Regions from separate parts of the Alloactinosynnema sp. L-07 genome, predicted to be linked through region 1. Evidence: riboswitches for the same ligand, from Rfam matches in the RefSeq annotation. Region 1 holds a riboswitch; the other holds the start of a gene.

Region 1 (6,279 bases):
CGTTCGAGTACGGCCAGGTTGGCGGCGCCGCCGGTGCCGGTGATCAGGCGGGAGGAGTACTCCCGGTCGGCGATGACGAAGGGGTCGTCCATGTCAGCCTCCCTGCACAGCGGTCAGGATCTCGACGGCGGCCCCGTCGGTCACCGTGGTCCGCGCGTGGTCGGCACGGGGCACGACCTCGCCGTCGACGGCGACCGCGATCCCGTTGGCGGGCAGGCCGAGCGCGGCGAGCACGTCGGCGACCGTCGTTCCGTCGGCGACCTCGCGGGGCTCGCCGTTGACCTCGATCCTCATCGCGTCCTTTCCAACTAGTGTTCTGCGCCGGAATCCGGCGTCTATATCGGTGGTCCAGGTTTCCGCTGGGTGTGCGGACGGAAGGTCCTCGTACTGGGTGTCCGTGGGCCTTTCGTCCGTGCGGCCAGCGGGAAGCTGGGCCGCCGAGATAGATGTCGGATTCCGGCGCAGGACACTAGCGGAACCGGGCGGGGTCCGCGGCCGGTTCTGGGGCGGCGCCGTCGCGCAGCATGGCCACGACCGAGGCCGCGGTGCCGGGCGCGAGCAGGAGCCCGTTGCGGTGGTGGCCGGTGGCGGCGAGCACCCCGGGTTCGAGCCAGCCGACCAGCGGCAGGTTGTCCCGGCTGCCCGCCCGCAGCCCGGCGGCGCACTCGGTCAGCGCGTACTCGGCGATGCCCGGCAGCACCTGCTCGGCGTCGGCCAGCAGGTCCCGCACGCCGCCGACGGTGACCTCGGTGTCGTAGCCCGCCTCGTACTGGGTCGCGCCGAGAACGAGTTCGCCGTCGGCCCTGGGCACCAGGTAGACCGGCCGCGACTCGACGTGCGCACGGATCGTCCGCACCGGGACCGGCAGCGCGCCCGGCCGGGCCCGCAGCCGCAGGATCTCCCCCTTGACCGGCCTGGTCACCGACTCCAGCGCGGGGTGCAGCGTCCGGCTCCACGCCCCGGCCGCGATGACCGCCACCTCACAGTCCACAGTGGAGCTGCCGAGGTCGACCGCGCCCGGCCGGACTCCGGTCGCCGCCGCCGGGAAGAACTCCACCCCCGCCGATTCGCAGGCGGACCGGAGCGCGATCAGCAGGCTTCGGTTGTCCACGGCCAGATCCCCCGGCACATTCAGTCCACTTCGGACCCGAGGCCCCAGCGCGGGCTCCAGCGCCCGCAGTTCGCGCCCGGTCAGCCGCTCGACGGCACGCCCCTGGCCGCGCAGATAGTCGGCGAGGACATTCAGCGTGCCGACATCGGCGGAGTCAAGCGCCAGCGCCAGAGTTCCGTGCGTGCTTAGCCCAGGATCGCCACCTCGCTGCCGCAACCGCTCCGCAAACGCGGGCCACAGATCCAGCGACGCGGCCCCCAGCGCGAGCACATCGTCCTCACCCGGCCACGACTCGGTGACCGGGGCGAGCATTCCGCCCGCCACCCACGAAGCACCGTGACCTGGGTCGGGATCGACCAAGACGACGCGGAACCCGGCCTCAGCCAGCGCCCACGCCACGGACAGCCCGATCACGCCACCGCCCACGACGGCGACGCGCTTGACGTCATTCACCACACACCACGCTCCCTGCGCCGGCATGACCCGGATCAGGTTCGACGGTCGGAGCGATCCCAGCTCCCTCTCAGCCCGTTTCTCGGACTCCCGTGCGACCAGGTTCCACCGTAGCGCACTACCGTGCGGTTCCATGCCAGGACTCAACGGTGACCAGATCCGCGCCAAGCTCCATACCGCGCGCCTCTACCTGTGCACGGACATCCGGCCCGACCTCGCCGAGTTCGCCGACGCGGCGCTCGCGGGTGGGGTCGACATCGTGCAGCTGCGGGCCAAGAGCCTGGAGGCAGGCCCCGAACTCAGGGCGTTGGCGACGCTGGCCGAGGTCTGTGCGGCCCGGGGCGCGCTGCTATCCGTCAACGACCGGGCCGACATCGCGCTGGCCGCCGGGGCGGACGTGCTTCACCTAGGGCAGGACGATCTCCCCGTCTCCCAGGCCCGCCGGATTCTGGGCGAGGACATCGTGATCGGCCGCTCCACCCACGACTTCGCCCAAGCCGACGCCGCCGCGCGCGAGCCGGGTGTCGACTACTTCTGCACCGGCCCGTGCTGGCCGACCCCCACCAAGCCCGGCAGGCCCGCCCCCGGACTCGACCTCGTCCGCGCGACCAGGTCGGAACGGCCTTGGTTCGCCATCGGTGGGATCGATCTGGCGCGGGTGCCGGAGGTGCTGGCGGCGGGCGCGACGCGGATCGTCGTCGTGCGGGCGATCACGGAGGCCGCCGACCCGGAGGCCGCGGCGAAGGCGCTGGTCACCGCGCTCGGCCACTGACCGGCGTGGGCGAGCCGCGCAGGGTTACGGCTCGCCCACTGTGCCCTCACGTGTCGCTCGGGGGGCGATAACCCGACGGTATGACGCGACTGCGCACCGTGATAGGCCCATCTGGACGCACGGGCCCGCAAGATATTCACATTCCCGTTCAGGTGGTGTATCGGCAGACTGGGTGCCGTGAACCTCGTGACTCTGGACGACATCCGCGGCCCTTGGCCGCGCTCGACGCATTGCCATTGGCGCAAACACCGGTCATCGCCCGGGCAGGTCGACCGCGACCACAGCCGAATCACCACCCGCACCATCCAGGTCCTGCCCGCACCCACGAACCTGCCATTCCCCCGCTTGCAGCAAATCCGGCTCAAACTCACATGACAATCTTGAACTGGCCATGGGTTGTCGCTACCGTTGGCTGCGCAAAGTAAACTCATCCATGGGGGATCCGAATGAACTTGCGAAGGTCCGTCACACGTGCGGCTGTCATGCTCGCCACTATCGTTTCCTCGGTGGTGATGGCAAACCCGGCGCAGGCGAGCGGCGGGGGGTGCAACGACATCACGCAGAACAATTGGCACATCGGTGTATGCAGTGGGGACGACGGCGTTCATATGTACCCGGACTATTACATCAACGCGGCCGCGCCATACTCCGGCACCTGCGTGTCGAGGAGCAGGGTCGACGTGTACCAGTACCAACGGCTGGTGGAATACACCGGCTGGGCTACTGCTGGATGCGCGAATGGACACTACACCCGACCATCCGTCAAGATCCAGGGTCGATCCTCTTCCCTTGAGTTCAGAACCCGAGTGCAGATCAGCGTCAATGGACGAACTGTCTACAACGCACTCGGCCCGGCCACCAAGTGCTGCTGATACTCAATGGATGAGCGAATGGGGACCTACGGACAGGCCCCCATTCGCCTGGCCTGTGGCATATCGAGGTGGACAGAGCAATCCTGACAGAGCTGTCAAAGCTGTTTCTTGTGTGCACGTCCACATGTGGACGTGCACACAAGCGTTTCGGGTCGGTCAGTTCTGCTCGAGCTCAGCCTTGATGACGGAGGCATTCACCAGGGCGGATCGCAGAATTGCGGCCGCGATCGCCTACGGAGAACTGCGAACGCGTCGCGCTCGAGGTCCTCGGCGAACGGTTCCGAACCCCAGGCGCTGGACGTCCCAGCCGCAGGTCCGGGCGTTGACGGTGCAACTGAGGAACCTCATTCCCGTTCAGGTGGTGTATCGGCAGACTGGTGCCGTGAACCTCGTGACTCTGGACGACATCCGCGCGGCCGCGGGCCGCATCGCCGGTGGTGCCACCCGCACGCCCCTGCTGACCTGCCTCTGGTCCGACCCCGATCGACCGCTGTGGCTCAAGCCCGAGAACTTGCAGCCCGTCGGCGCGTTCAAGATCCGCGGCGCCTACAACGCGCTGTCCCGGCTGACCGACGAGCAGCGCGCTCGTGGCGTCGTGGCCTACTCCAGCGGCAACCACGCCCAGGCCGTCGCGTACGCGGCCAAGGTGTTCGGCACCCCGGCGTGGATCGTGGTCCCCGAGGACACCCCGCAGGTCAAGATCGACGCGACCCGCTCGCACGGCGCCGAGGTCGTGCTCAGCGGGGTCGGGCAACGCGAGATCGTCGCCGACGCCATCGTCGTGGCGAAGGGCGCCACCCTGATCCCGCCGTTCGACCACCTCGACGTGATCGCTGGTCAGGGCACGATCGGCCTGGAGATCATCGAGGACCTCCCCGAGGTCGACCTGGTGCTCGTGCCGGTCAGCGGCGGCGGGCTGATCTCCGGCGTCGCCGCGGCGATCAAGGCACTGCGACCCGGCGCCCAGGTGTGGGCGGTCGAGCCGGAGCTGGCGGCCGACACGGCGGCCAGCCTCAAGGCCGGTGAGCTGGTGTCGTGGTCGGTGGCCGACCGCAACCGGACCATCGCCGACGGCCTGCGCTCGCAGCCCTCGCCGCTGACCTTCGCCCACCAGCAGGCGTTCGTGGACGGGATCGTCACGGTGTCCGAGGACGAGATCCGCGCGACCGTCGCCGATCTCGCGCACAAGTCGAACCTGGTCGCCGAGCCCAGCGGTGCCGTGGCGACCGCGGGCTACCTCTACCGCGCCGACGAACTTCCCCGAGGCCGCACGGTGGCCGTGGTGTCCGGCGGCAACGTCGACCAGACCCTGCTCGCGGAGTTGCTCAAGGCTTGACGTGCGTCGGTGGCGCGTCCACCGAGCAGTGCAGACAGTCGCCGGGGTGCGGGCAGTCCGGGGCGTGGTCCACCACGGCCAGGACATTGCCCCGCACCCCGAGCGCGAGCAGACCCCCGACGACGCACAGGCCCGCGCAGATCAGCAGGGCCGTGCGCCAGCTCGACGTGAGCGCGGTCGGGTCGGTGTAGGCCGCGCCGGTCAGGCCTGCGGCGGCGGGCAGGACCGCGACGGCGAGCAGGCCGCCGGTTCGGGCGACGGCGTTGTTGACCCCGGAGGCCACGCCCGCGTAACGGTCGGGCGCGGCGGCGAGCACGGTCGCGGTGACCGGCGCGACGACCACGGCTAGGCCGAGCCCGAACACGGTGACGGCGGGCAGGACCGAGCCGAGGTAGGTCGACCCAGGGCCGACCCGCATCAGCATCAGCATGGCCGCCGCGACGAGCAGCGGACCGCCGACGAGGAACCAGCGCGGCCCGTACTTCGAGGCCAGTGCGCCGAACCGGCTCGACAACAGCAGCATCACGATGGTGATCGGGACACTGGCGATGCCCGCCGCGGTCGGCGAGTAGCCCAGCGAGATCTGCAGCTGCAACCCCATGAGCATCATCACGCCACCCAGCGCGGCGTAGACCACGAAGGTCAGCGCGTTGGAGATGGCGAATGTCCGATCCCGGAACAGCGCGGGCGGTATCAGCGGGTGATCCCACTTCCACTGCCCCCTGATGAACTCAAGCATGAAGACCAGGCCGCCGATGAACACGGGGAACTCGACCCACTCCGGCGTGCCCGCGGGCAGGCCGATCAGTGCGACCGTGATACCCGCCAGCCCCACCGCGCCAATGGCCGAGCCCAGCCAGTCGACCCGGCCGTTGCCGTCCTCGTCACGGGTCTCCGGAACGAACTTCAGCGCGAGCCACACGCAGGCGACCGCGACCGGCACGTTGATCAGGAACGCCAGCCGCCACGACCACACCTGCACCAGCAGCCCGCCGACCAGTGGCCCGGCCGCCGCCGCGATCCCGCCAAGGGCCGACCACGAGCCGATCGCCCGCGCCCGGTCCTCTTTGTGGAACACCGACTGCAAGATCGACAGCGACCCCGGCGTCAGCAGGGCCCCGCCGATCCCTTGCAGCGCCCGGGCCGCGATCAGCGTTCCCGTGCTGCCCGCGAGTCCACACAAGACAGACGCGGCGCCGAACCAGACGACGCCGATCAGGAACACCTTGCGCCTGCCATAGCGGTCGCCCAAGGCGCCCGCGATCAGGATCAGCGAGGCCAAGGCCAGCAGGTACCCGTTGATGATCCACTGCAAACCCGCGACCGAGGCGCCCAGTTCGGCACCGATGCGCGGGAGGGCGACGTTGACCACCGTCCCGTCGAGCATGGCCATGCTCGACCCCAGAATCGTCGTGGCCAGCACCCCGCGCGCGGCGGTGGTGCCCCACCTGACGTCGGTGATCACGGACGGTTCAGCGTCGTCACGAACTTGTAGCGGTCGCCGCGGTAGAGCGAGCGCACCCACTCCACCGGCTTCTCCTCGGTGTCGAACGAGTGCCGCGACAGCAGCAGCATCGGCATCCCGATGTCGGCGCCGAGCAGGTCGGCCTCGTGCGGGGCGGCCAGCGCGGTCTCGATCGTCTCCTCCGCGTGGCCCATCTCGACGCCGAAGCGGTCGCGCAGCACCTGGTAGAGCGAGCCGCCGTCGGTGACGAAGCGGCGCAGGCCGCGGAAG
Region 2 (6,279 bases), 390 kb from region 1:
ATGTCGGGCACTTCCCTGCCCGTCATCGACGCCCTCGGCCGGATCCTGCTGACCGTGCTGCTGGTGACGGTGCAGGTCTGGGCGCTGGCCGCGATCGCGCTGGCCGTGTCGGCGTGGACCGAGCACCCGCTGATCGTCGTCGTGGTGTCCCTCGGCGTGGTCATCCTGTCGGGTGTGCTCAGCGCGATCCCGGCGCTGGACTGGCTCGACCCGGTCCTGATGACCACGAGCTGGGAGAGCATCCCGGAGGTCATCCGCGACCCGCTGCCCACCGGCACCCTGTTGGAGGGCGTGCTGCGGGCGGGCTGCTATATCGTGATCGGCTACTCCCTGGCGCTGTCGCGGATGCTCAGCCGCGACGGCTGAGCACGGCGATCCCGTCGGGGTCGAGGACAAGCCGGACCGTGTCCCCCACGTCCGGCGCGTCCGCGATTCCGGCGACGGCGTTCACCTGGCGGGCCGGGGTATCGACCAGGAGGCGCACATGGTCGCGGCGGTGCACGCGGGCCGCGACGGTGCCCTCGGTCGGCCCCTCCCCCACCCGCAGCGCCGAGGGCCGCAGCCCGACGCGGGCGGGCCCCTCGGGTGCCCACGGCACGGCCGCGATGCCGAACCCGCAGGTCAGGACCCCCGCGTCGACCTCGCCATCGACGACCAGCTCGCAGCCGAGGAACCTCGCGGTCTCCTCGTCGGCGGGCTCACGCCACACCTGATCCGGCCGTCCTGTTTGGACGATCCGGCCCGCGCGCATGACCGCGACCCGGTCGGCGAGGGTGAACGCCTCGTCGTGGTCGTGGGTGACGACGATCGCGGTACTCCCCTCGATCCGCAGCACTCGGGCCAGATCCATGGCCAATTGCTCGCGCAGTACGCGGTCCAGCGCCGACAGCGGCTCATCGAGCAGCAGCAGCCGGGGCCGCGGGGCCAGCGCCCTGGCCAGCGCGACCCGCTGCTGCTCGCCGCCGGACAACTCGGTCACCCGCCGCCGTTCGCAGCCTGCCAGGCCGACCAGTTCCAGCAGCTCGGCGACTCGGCCCGGCTCGTGATCACCCCGCATGCGCAGGCCGAAGGCGACGTTGGCGGCCACGTCGCGGTGCGGGAACAGCTGGCCGTCCTGGAAGACCAGGCCGAAGCCGCGCCGGTGCACCGGGACGCCTGCCAGGTCCGCGTCGTCCCAGGTGACCTTGCCGAACGACATCGGCTCCAGCCCGGCGATGGCCCGCAGCAACGTGGACTTGCCGCAGCCTGAGGGCCCCAACAGCGCGACCACTTCACCGTCGTCCACCTCGATGTCCACATCGGACACCGCGAGCAGTGCTCCATAGTGGACGTCCACACCCTCGACCCGCAGCATCAGAATTCCCCCACCGACTGGACCCGCAGGCGTTCGACCAGCAGCACCGCCGCGACGGTCACCACCATCAGCAGCGTGCACGCCGCGTAGGCCATCTGGTTGTTCAACTCCCCTGGACGCGAGATCAGGCGCCCGATCACCACCGGCAGTGTCGCGGTGTCGGGGCGGGCCAGGAAACTCGTCGCGCCGAACTCGCCAAGGGCGACCACGAAGCCGAACGCCGCCGCCGCGAGCAGGGACCGGCCCGCGAGCGGGATGTCGATCTCACGCCAGACCCGCCACGGGCTCGCGCCGAGCGACGCGGCGGCCTGCCGCAGCCGCTGGTCGATCGAGCGCAGCACCGGGAGCAGCATGCGGATCACCAGCGGTGTCACCACAAGCGCCTGGGCCAGCGGCACCAGCGCGGATGACGTGCGCAGATCGCCGGGCAGGGCGTCAAGGGTGATCAGGTAGCCGAACCCGACGGTCACCGCCGACACGCCCAGCGGCACCATCAGCGCGGTGTCGAGCGTGTCGACCACCGCGGGCCGCGCCCGGCCGCGGCTCAGCGACACGAGCACGACCGCCGCGGTGACGCCAAGTCCCAGCGCCAGCAGTGTGGCGTCGAACGCGGCGCTCAGCGAATTCACAGCGGCATCGATGCCGGAGACCTGCAGAGAACCGCGGAACCCGGTGCCGGACAACGCGCGGTATCCGTCCAAGCCCCAACCATCCTCAGTGGACACTGAGCGCAGGACCAACGCGAGAATGGGAACCAGCAGGGCCGCCACCACCGCGTAGGCGCCCGCGACCACCCCCCACTCACGGCCCCGTGGCCGACGGGCGGTCTCGGTTCGCGGGCGTAGCGTCATCGCCGTCTCCCGGCGCCGCCGCGCCACGGCCGCGAGGACCAGCACCGCGACCACGGCGGTCACCTGGATCAGCGACAGCGCCGCCGCACCGGACAGATCGAGCAATTCGACCGTGCGCAGGTAGATCTCGGTCTCCAGCGTTCGGTAGCGGGCCCCACCCAGCAGCAGGACGACACCGAAACTGGTGGCACAGAAGAGAAAGACCACCGCCGCCGACGAGCCGATCGCAGGCCGCAGCGCGGGCAGGGTCACCGAGACGAACGCCCGCAGCGGCGAGGCGCCCAGCGACCGGGCCGCGTCCTCGGCCCGGCGGTCGAGGTGCGCCCAAAGGCCCGACACGGTGCGGGCGACGACGGCGACGTTGAAGAAGGCGTTCGCCAGCACGATCGCGAGCACGCCGCCGTCTGGCAGCAGCGACCGGAAAGCCAATCCCACCACCACTGTCGGCAGCACGAACGGCACCAGGATCACCGCGCGGACCACCGCCATCCCCGGCAGCGCGCAGCGGGCAAGCAGGAATGCCACCGGCAGCGCGGCGATGACCGCGACCAGCGTCGACGCCGCGGCCTGGGCCAGGGTGAACAGCACCAGCGACCAGGTGTCGGCCGCGGCCAGAACCCGGCCGACACCGCCGGAGGACAGACCCCGCTGGACGATCGCGGCCACCGGCCACAGGAAGAAGACCGCCAGGAACCCCAACGGCACCAACGCCGCGAGCAGCGCTCCCGTGCCCTGGGGTGGACGGCGGGCGGCCGCGCCGATGCCGCGGGGTCCGGTCGCCTCCCGCGACTGGCGGCGGGCTGGTGCCCGCCGCCGGGTCGACCGCGGACTCAGCCCCGGACGGCCGTGCGCCACTGCTCGATCCACCGCTCCCGGTTCGCCTGGATGTCGGCGGCGGCCATCGTCGCCGGGCTCTGCGGCGCGGGCGCGGCCGCCCACGCCGCGGGCAGCGCCACGCCGTCGCGGGCCGGGTAGACATACATCTTCTCGGGCACCTTGGCCTGGAAGGACTCCGAGAGCAGCAGGTCGAGCACCTTGCGCGCGCCGTCGGTGTTCTTCGCCCCGGCCAGCACGCCCGCGTACTCGACCTGGCGGAAGCAGGTGTCCAGCAGCGCCGCCGTGCGCGGTTTGCCCGCCTCGTCGACCTCAGCCGACGGCGACGACGCGTACGAGACCACCAGCGGCCGCGGGCCCTTGCCGGACGAGCCGGAGAACTCCTGGGTGTAGGCCTCCTCCCAGCCCGCCACGACCTTCACGCCGTTGGCCTTGAGCCGGTTCCAGTAGCCGACCCAGTCCTTCTGGCCGTACTGCGCCACGGTGGCCAGCAGGAACGCCAGCCCCGGCGAACTGGTCGCCGGATCCTCCACGACCAGCAGGTCCTTGAACTTGGGGTCGGCAAGGTCCTCGAACGTGGCGGGCGCGGTAAGCCCGCGCGCGGTGAGCCCGGCCGGGTCGACGTTGACGCACACGTCGCCGGTGTCGACCGCGGTCAGCCTGCCGGTGTCGTCGATGGCGAACCGCTGCGGACCCTTGTCGGCCTCGGGGCTGCGGTACTCGGCGAAGACACCCTCGGTGAGCGCGCGGGAGGCGAAGGTGTTGTCCACCCCGAAGGCGATGTCGCCGAGCGGGCTGGACTTGGTGAGCACCAGCTGGTTGGTCAGCGCGCCGGCGTCGCCGCTCTTGCGCACCTCGATGGTGATGCCGGTGTCGGTCTTGAACTTGTCGAACACGGCCTGGTCGAACTCGAACGAGTCGTGGGTGACCAGGACGACCTTGCCGTCACCGCCCGACTCCTCAGAGCCGAACAACGAACAGCTCGCGGTCATGAGAACCGCGGCCGCGATGGCGACGAACTTGCGCATGGATCGTTCCTCCTCGGGGCGTGGACGCACCACGAGGACCTTCCTGCGCCGGCATGACCCGGATCAGGTGCGGACGGTCGAGGGCACGCCCCTCCTCTCAGCCCGCCTAGGCGGACTCCCGTGGCGTGACGAGCGTACGCCTGGCCGAGCGGCCAGTATTGGGGTCATGCCTGAACTGCTCAGTGACAAGGACATCGGCGTCGCGCTCGGCACGCTGCCGGACTGGAAGCTCAAGGACGGCGCCCTGGTGCGGGTCGTCGAGTTCGACGGGTTCCCGCAGGCCATCCAGGTCGTCAACCGGATCGCCGAGATCGCGGAGAACGACAACCACCACCCCGACATCGACATCCGGTGGCGCACCCTGACCTTCCGGTGCAGCACCCACTCCGCGGGCGGCGTCACCGCCTTGGACGTGACCATGGCCGAGGAGATCGACGGCGTGGTCGACACGGTGCGGGGGCCGGACGGACGCTGACGCGGGCGCGGGCGCCGACCGTCTGGTACATATGGAATCAGGTGATCACCTTCCCTGCGACTCACCTGAAAGGCACACCATGCGCACTCTCCTCGCGGGTGCCGCGCTGGCCGTTGCGGCTTGCGCGCTCACCCCGGCGGCCGCCATGGCCGCACCCCAGACGGCCACCTGCACGCCGTCGTTCTTCGCCGAGCGGTACGAGGGCAAGACGATCCACATCATCGACCGCTGCCAGTCCGAGCCGGGCTGGGTCCGCTACACCGTCTTCATCAACGGGCGCGAGCTCGGCGTCGACAAGCTCGAAGGCGACATGGGCTACCTCAGTGTCATCAACGCCTACGACGTCACGCCCACCCTGAAGGACACCGCGCGGAACGCGGTGGACACGCTGGGACCGGACGGCGAACTGGCGCCGTTCAGGCCGTAATCCGAGTCAGGCGCGGCGCCCGTCCGGACGGGCGCCGCGCCTGGTTCACTCAGCTCCGGAACGGACCGGTGACCTCATAGGTGATGCCGCCGCTGCTGCTGCCCGACGTGCCACGCTGCGACGAGAAGTACAGGCGCTGACCGTTCGGGGTGAACGCCGGGCCGGTGATCTCCGAGCTGGACTGCCCGGTCACCCGCAGGAACACCGCGACGATGTCGTCCGGCGTGATGAGGCAGATCTCCAGGTTGCCGCCGTCCTCGGCGACGTACAGGTCACCGCTGCCCGCCCGGGTGATGTTGTCGACACCGGTCAGCGGAGCGCCGCCGCCGACCACGAGCGAGTCGTCGTAGGCCAGTTCGATGGTCGAGGTGTTCGCGTCGTACGCCCACACCCGGTTGTCGCCCTTGGTGGTGAACCAGCAGGTCCCAGCCGCGTACACGCAGCCCTCGCCGCCGTTGAACCGCTTGGCGCCGGAGACCTGGTTGCGGGTGGCGGTGGGGCTGCCGTCGGGGTCAGGCACGACGCCCCAGGTGACCGAGCCGCTGGTCTGGGAGTTGGTGCCCTTCATGACCTCCAGGGTGCCGCTGGTCAGGTTGCCCCAGGTGGTCGGCCGGAACCGGTAGAAACAGCCGTCGCTGGTGTCCTCGGTCATGTAGATGTAGCCGTGGTCGGCGTCGGCCGCGCAGGCCTCGTGCTTGAACCGACCCATGGCCGGGCGCGACACGGCCGGGTTGACACCCCACGGGTCGGTCTCGTAGACCCGCCCGAGCGACACCTCCTCACACGACAGCCACGTGTTCCACGGCGTCGCGCCGCCCGCGCAGTTGACGTTGGTGTTCGACAGCGTGCGGTAGGCGCCGGTGATCGTGCCGCTGGAGTTGAACTTGACCGCGCCGACACCGCCGGTGCTGGACACCTCGCTGTTGGACACATAGATCCAGCCGGTGCCGTCGGCGAACACCGCGCCGCCGTCCGGAGCCGGGTGCCACGGGTAGCTGGTGCCCGTGACCAGCTGTCCCGATCGGGCGATCACCCGACTGGTGAATCCGGAGGGGAGCATGATCCCGTTGGCGTCCGCGGCCTGCAGCGGTCCATACGGGCCAGGGCCGGGCTGAGCCGGGGCGGCGAAGGCGGGGGCCCAGGCGGCGCCACCGAAAGCGGTGGCAGCTCCGCCGATCACAGCGGCCCGGAGGAAGTTACGACGTTCCACGGTCTGACTCCGATCGTGTCACAGTTCGTGTTCACACGGTGTCCGTGCGTGTCGCACCGTACGGGGGTCGGGTGAAAGTCAGACAAACGAACGGCGTAGG

Evidence for each region. A riboswitch is a leader RNA that binds a small molecule or an ion and turns the genes downstream of it on or off. The one in region 1 is predicted to bind thiamine pyrophosphate.
Region 2: it holds a riboswitch for thiamine pyrophosphate, as region 1 does, so the genes downstream of both, BN1701_RS30910 (thiamine ABC transporter substrate binding subunit) here and thiO (glycine oxidase ThiO) in region 1, are expected to answer to the same signal.

Annotation. Positions count from the first base shown of each region.
Region 1 covers NZ_LN850107.1:6,358,954-6,365,232, reverse strand. Annotated here, with positions in the region: gene BN1701_RS29060 (thiazole synthase) at 1-92, opposite strand, end outside; gene thiS (sulfur carrier protein ThiS) at 94-294, opposite strand; gene thiO (glycine oxidase ThiO) at 470-1,567, opposite strand; TPP riboswitch at 1,560-1,668, opposite strand; gene thiE (thiamine phosphate synthase) at 1,698-2,336, shown strand; gene BN1701_RS36125 (hypothetical protein) at 2,819-3,208, shown strand; gene BN1701_RS29040 (threonine/serine dehydratase) at 3,591-4,544, shown strand; gene BN1701_RS29035 (MFS transporter) at 4,534-5,937, opposite strand; gene BN1701_RS29030 (GntR family transcriptional regulator) at 6,006-6,279, opposite strand, start outside.
Region 2 covers NZ_LN850107.1:6,752,105-6,758,383, reverse strand. Annotated here, with positions in the region: gene BN1701_RS30925 (ABC transporter permease) at 1-366, shown strand, start outside; gene BN1701_RS30920 (ABC transporter ATP-binding protein) at 350-1,357, opposite strand; gene BN1701_RS30915 (ABC transporter permease) at 1,354-2,967, opposite strand; gene BN1701_RS30910 (thiamine ABC transporter substrate binding subunit) at 3,036-4,067, opposite strand; TPP riboswitch at 4,091-4,199, opposite strand; gene BN1701_RS30905 (4a-hydroxytetrahydrobiopterin dehydratase) at 4,234-4,542, shown strand; gene BN1701_RS30900 (tyrosinase family oxidase copper chaperone) at 4,622-4,969, shown strand; gene BN1701_RS30895 (alkaline phosphatase PhoX) at 5,019-6,179, opposite strand.